2 regions of the Paenibacillus durus genome follow, and region 2 is predicted to be linked to the other one. Evidence: riboswitches for the same ligand, from Rfam matches in the RefSeq annotation. Region 2 holds a riboswitch; the other holds the start of a gene.

Region 1 (3,119 bases), 2.0 Mb from region 2:
TCCTTTTCTTGATATTCAATTATTGAACAAAGACATATTTGAGAAATTTAATGATTCATCCAACATTATCAAGTCCATAACGGATCGTATTGACTCTGGCTATTATGTTTACATGAGTGTTAACCATAAATATTTATCATGTTCAAATGTACAATGGTATAAACGAATTAATATAGCACATGAGTTATTTATTTACGGCTACAATATGGAAAAAATGATACTGAATGTTGCTGACAATTTTGGAGGAAAATATGAATTCAAAGATTGTTCATTTTATGAGTTTATACAATCTTACATAAATCCGGCTAATATTAATCTACATCACTATAATAGAGTTATATTAATGAAGCTTAATAAAGATATTAATGCGGAACTCGATATTCTAAGGATTTCTGATCTTTTAACTGATTATTTAGAGTCAAGGGATACTCGTATCCGTGATGATGGAAGTGTTAATTGGGCCAAGAATAGTTTTTTAGGTATAAGTGTTTACGATAAAATTATCGAGTATTTATATTTATTGCTGGAGGATAAGTGTGAGTATGATATAAGATTTTTACATATATTATGGGAACATAAAAAATGCATGGTTTACCGGATGAAATTACTGGAGGAAAAGCAAGTTTTGCAGGATTCTAAATTTTATGAGATGTACAAAAAAATAGAAAATGATGCGTTTATTCAAAGAAGTTTAATGATTAAGTTTTATATAAATAAAAACAAAGATATTATTACGGATATGATTCTTTGGTTGAAATCACTTAAAGAAACTGAAGAATTACTATTACGTGAATTATTAGAGCTGCTGACTCGTAGCCAAATGAGTGACCCAAAATATGTATTGGGCAATTCTCATGATATCTCTTTAAAATGGTCGTTAGTTCAGCTTTAATACAGCAACAGTGAATCAACATAACAGGGCAGGAAGGACAAGATGGAAGAATGCCTCTTTATCTGATGCGCCATGGCGAGACCGATTGGAACAACAAGGGGAGAATACAAGGGATACAGGATATCGGTCTGAATGAGCGCGGGATCGGCCAGATTCAGGAAGCTTCCAGACGGCTCAGAGAACGGATGAATGTTCATGCCGTTATTTCAAGCCCATTGCGAAGAGCCTTTGAATCGGCCAAAATTATAGCTTCCGTCCACGGACTCTCTGTTAAGGTTGACAGCCGGTTCGCGGAACGCTGCTTCGGTGAGCTGGAAGGCAAGACGCTGGGGGAAATCAGGTCTGTATTCCAAATAGAAAATCCAGAGCTGATCCGCTTCCCGGTCTACGGGGTCGAATCTATGGAATTGATGCAAGTGCGGGTGTGCGACGGAATTAGCAGTCTGGAGCCGTTGGCGGACAGAAATGTACTGCTTGTAACCCATGGCAGCATCATTCAGATGATTACCGGACAAGCAGAAATCGTAGAGAACGGTACGGTAATCGAATTAACGGATAAACTGAAAAACAGACTTATAGACTTCTCTTTAAATCTCAAGTTATAATAGACGTACTTTAAGCATATTTGTCTACAACAGCATATGAGAGAAAAGGTGAAACGCTGCGGCGTTTCTTAAAAGGGAAGAACGGTGAAAATCCGTCGCGGTCCCGCCACTGTAAATGGAGAGCGAGCTTTAAGCCACTGTGTCAAATGGGAAGGCTTAAGCAACTTGGTCATTATGATCTCGTTTTTGCGTCTGATCCATAAGTCAGGAGACCTGCCTTTTTTCAACAGCACGACTGACCTACGAGGATTAGGGAGGGGGAGAACGCTTGTATTGCGGCGATTAACGGCACTTCTACGCTCTTTTGTGTGTAGGAGTGCTTTTTTGTTTCTCAACTTGTTACATAGGTCTCTAAATAAAAGAGAGGATTGTGATTTTCTTGGAAAAATTATTGCAGGTGCTAAATGAGATTGAACGGCTCAATGTTGTATCGATGCATCAAATGAGAAAGCGCGTCAACAACCTGACCAAACCTTTGGGGAGTCTTGGCCGCCTAGAGGAAATCGCTGTAAAGCTTGCTGGTATTACTGGCAGCGTGCAGCCCCGTGTGGAAAATAAAGCGATTATCGTGATGTGCGGCGATCATGGGGTCGTTCAGGAAGGTGTCAGCGCATTTCCGCAGGAAGTTACCGGGCTGATGATGGCGAATTTTATTCGCCAAGGCGCTGCGGTTAATGTGCTTGCACAGCAAGCGGGGGCGGAGGTTCACGTTGTCGATATCGGAACTTTGCTGACAGACCTGCCGGAAGGTGTAGTGCAGCGGAAAGTTCGCCCGGGAACGGCCAATATGGCTAAAGGGCCGGCGATGACCAAGGAAGAAGCGGTTGCCGCGCTCCAGGTCGGGATAGATACGGCTTACGAGCTTGCTGATAAAGGGATCGAAGTGATCGGTTTAGGGGAAATGGGCATCGGCAACACGACTCCGAGCAGCGCCATGACGGCAGTGTTCACTAACCATCCGGCGGAACAGATCACCGGAAAGGGATCGGGTATCAATGACGAAGCGTTAGCCGCCAAAACGAAGGTAATCGAACGGGCGATAGAGGTTAACCGGCCAAATCCCGGTGACGCTGTCGACGTACTCGCCAAGGTAGGGGGACTAGAAATCGCCGGGCTCGCGGGCGTGATATTAGGAGCGGCAGCCCGCAAGGTTCCGGTGGTTATTGACGGGGTGATTACAGGGGCTGCGGCGCTGGCTGCCTGCCGGATCGAACCACGCTGCCAGGATTACTTATTCGCTTCCCATTTGTCCGTTGAACCGGCGCACCGGATCGTTCTGGATGAGCTTGGGCTGAAGCCTTTACTGCATCTGGACATGCGCCTTGGAGAAGGGACTGGGGCCGCACTTGCCCTGCCTGTAATCGAATCAGCCCTCCAATTGGTTGCGAAGATGGCCACTTTTGAGGATCTCGGTATCCCGAGCCCGGCCCCCGAAGAAGATGAATTCGGCCTTGCGGTTCAGTGATCCGGCTCCGGGTGCAGCAGGATACTCAGGTTAAGCCGGTCCCGGGAAGTTGATTCTACGAACCCGGCTTCCTCTAAGGAAAGCTTGGTGTTACGGGGATAGTTGTTTCATACAGAGGAGGCAGCACGAATGGAAGAGAAGAGAGGCAAACTGCTTG
Region 2 (3,119 bases):
TCCCCGCTCGAAAATTAGCTGCTCCAATGTATAACCCTCAATATAATCGGTAACCAGCCAAGCAGAGCCGTTCTCCTCAAAATAATCTCTGCAGGCCGGGATATAGGGATGATCCAGCTGCTTAAGGATATCCCGTTCCCGCTTCAGCATCTGCTTCCCAGCATCCTGTTTGCTCGGTTTGGCCTGTTTGACGGCCACCTGGCGTCTCTCCCGCTTATCCAGGCAGCGGTAAGCCAGTCCGTAGCTTCCCATGCCGATCCGGGAGAGCACCTCGTAACGCTGCCCAATCAGCTCTCCTTTCTCCCTGGGGTAATCCCTCCAGGCGGATATGAATGCGCGCATGCGTGCAAGCAATGGACATCCTCCCAACAGTATTCCGTCATGTGTAATCTATTCCTTCATTATTGCATATTTACCTAGGGCATTCGCAAGTCTGGAAGTCAGATGACAAGAGATGCGGTTAGAGTTTCTTACCTGAAAAGTGGGGCTGCAAGTTTCAGAAATTACATCCAGTGTTTAAGCTACAGTATAAAGAAAAAATATTGAAATCTAATCATTGAGGAGGCGTAAGCTTGGATCTGCTAGCCATTATTAAAGCCATCGTACTTGGTCTGGTCGAAGGCCTGACCGAATTCGCTCCGGTATCTTCTACAGGACATATGATTATTGTCGATGATATATGGTTGAAATCGCAGGAGTTTCTCGGAAAATACACAGCTAATACATTTAAAGTCGTGACCCAGCTCGGTTCAATCCTTGCGGTTGTCGTCATTTTCAGGAAACGTTTTATTGATTTGCTCGGACTGAAACGCTTTAGCAAGGAATCGCTTGAACCGGTCCCGGACGGCCAGCTGCAGGTACAGACCGGGGGCCGTCTGAAGCTTGGACAGGTTATTGTAGGTCTCATTCCTGCCGGTCTGCTAGGAATGTTATTCGAAGATTATATTGATGAATATTTGTTCTCGACATCAACCGTGCTGATCGGTCTGGTAATTGGCGCCCTATTTATGATTTGCGCGGATTTATTTGCTCCGAAGCGCGCCAGGAAGCAGAGTGTTGACCAGATTACATACAGGCAAGCGCTTGCGGTGGGGTTAATCCAGTGTGTCTCGCTCTGGCCCGGCTTCTCCCGCTCCGGCTCGACGATTTCGGGAGGCGTCCTGCTTGGCCTGAGCCACCGGGCCGCCGCCGATTTCACCTTTATTATGGCCGTTCCGATCATGGCCGGCGCAAGCCTGATCTCGCTTTACAAGAACTGGCAGTATTTTACGCTCGATGCACTGCCGTTCTTTATCGCCGGATTTATCAGCGCCTTCGTGTTCGCGCTGCTGTCGATGCGGTTCTTTCTGAAGCTGATCAACCGGATCAAGCTGCTGCCGTTCGCCATCTACCGCATTGTGCTGGCCACCGTGGTCTATATTATTTTCTTTTAACCGGTTATCAGGTATCGATATAACCAGAACCCCTATCTCCTATTGCGAGCCGCAGGGTCTTGCCGTAACATAAATGTTGTACTCATCAACCACTCAAACCATTCACTAAATAACGGAAACAGGTGCTTGCCGGAATAGAGAATTCCGGAGCTTAATAGGGAAGCTCGGTGCAAAGCCGACGCGGTCCCGCCACTGTAACGGAAGAGTCTTTCAGCCCTTTATGCCACTGTCAGCCCGCGCTGACGGGAAGGCCGCTTACGGACGATGACGCCGCAGCCAGGAGACCTGCCTGTTTCAACGCACTGCAGTACCTACGGGAGATAGGGAGGTGTTAGATCGCAAACGTGATATTAACGTAGGCGTCTTTCCTCTTGGGCTTTTAAGGAAGGACGCCTTTTTGTTGGATCGTTTATGTGAAATAGGAAGCGGGCCTTCCGAGGCGGATAAGATGTCACTTCCTCAAACAACGTAGTTTGATGTTTTTTTGGAAGACCACGGCAGGATAAGTCGAATAGGAGGAACATGGAAATGACAACGCAAGTAAAAACAAGCAATCTCGGATATCCAAGAATCGGCGCGAACCGGGAATGGAAAAAAGCGCTGGAGGGTTACTGGGCGGGACGAACCCAGGAGGAACAGCTGCGGGCGGAAATGGACCGCATGCAGCTGGGTAATCTGCGCAAGCAGCAGGAGGCGGGTATCGATCTGATTCCTGTCGGAGATTTCACCTATTACGATCATGTGCTGGATACGGCAGTCATGTTCGGCATTGTGCCGCCCAGGTACCGGTATGAAGATAGACCTGCCGGACTGGATTTATATTTTGCCATGGCCCGAGGTAATTCCCGGGCGGCGGCATGCGAAATGACGAAATGGTTCAATACGAATTACCATTACATCGTGCCGGAGATCGGGGATCTTAAGCCTGTTCTGACGGAGAACAAACCGCTTGCCGCATACCGGTTCGCCAAATCGCAGGCGGGCATTGACGGCAAGCCCGTGGTCATTGGACTCTATACGTTCCTGAAGCTGTCCAAGGGCTTTGCCCCTTCGGAAATCCGCAGTGTGGCGCAGCGCTTTCTGCCGGTCTATGTGCAGCTGCTGCAGGAACTGGAGCGAGAGGGGGCGGCCTGGGTTCAAATAGACGAACCTGCGGTAGTGACCGGACTTCGGGAAGAGGATATTAAGCTTCTAAGCGAAATTTATGGCGAGCTTCATTCCGCTGTTCCGGGACTCTCCATTATGCTGCAGACTTACTTCGAGTCCGCCGAACCGCTTGAAGCCCTGCTGAAGCTGCCGGTGCAGGGGATCGGACTCGATTTTGTACACGACAGCGGGGCTAATCTGGAAGCGATCGAGCGCTTGGGCTGGCCGAAGGATAAGACGCTTGGAGCCGGAGTGATCGACGGGCGCGGGATTTGGCGCTGCGACCCGGATGATAAGCTGGCGCTGGCTCAGCGCTTGACTGCCCTTGTCCCGGAGGGCAAATTGATTTTGCAGCCGTCCAGCAGCCTGCTGCACGTGCCTGTGACAGTGCGCAGCGAGGAGAAGCTGAAGCCGGAGGTGCGCAGCGCGCTGGCCTTCGCCGATGAGAAGCTGGCGGAGCTTGCGCTGCTGAAACGGGCGCTGCTTGAGGGCCGTGACGCCGCCGGGGCTTCGTTAGCCGAGACGCAGGCTGCGCTGGCC

Evidence for each region. A riboswitch is a leader RNA that binds a small molecule or an ion and turns the genes downstream of it on or off. The one in region 2 is predicted to bind cobalamin.
Region 1: it holds a riboswitch for cobalamin, as region 2 does, so the genes downstream of both, cobT (nicotinate-nucleotide--dimethylbenzimidazole phosphoribosyltransferase) here and metE (5-methyltetrahydropteroyltriglutamate--homocysteine S-methyltransferase) in region 2, are expected to answer to the same signal.

What each region holds. Positions count from the first base shown of each region.
Region 1 is NZ_CP009288.1:2,153,761-2,156,879, forward strand. Features, by position in the region: gene PDUR_RS09675 (hypothetical protein) at 1-892, shown strand, start outside; gene PDUR_RS09680 (histidine phosphatase family protein) at 943-1,497, shown strand; cobalamin riboswitch at 1,527-1,732, shown strand; gene cobT (nicotinate-nucleotide--dimethylbenzimidazole phosphoribosyltransferase) at 1,868-2,962, shown strand; gene cobJ (precorrin-3B C(17)-methyltransferase) at 3,092-3,119, shown strand, end outside.
Region 2 is NZ_CP009288.1:4,155,423-4,158,541, reverse strand. Features, by position in the region: gene PDUR_RS17935 (serine/threonine protein kinase) at 1-354, opposite strand, end outside; gene PDUR_RS17930 (undecaprenyl-diphosphate phosphatase) at 573-1,433, shown strand; cobalamin riboswitch at 1,537-1,740, shown strand; gene metE (5-methyltetrahydropteroyltriglutamate--homocysteine S-methyltransferase) at 1,962-3,119, shown strand, end outside.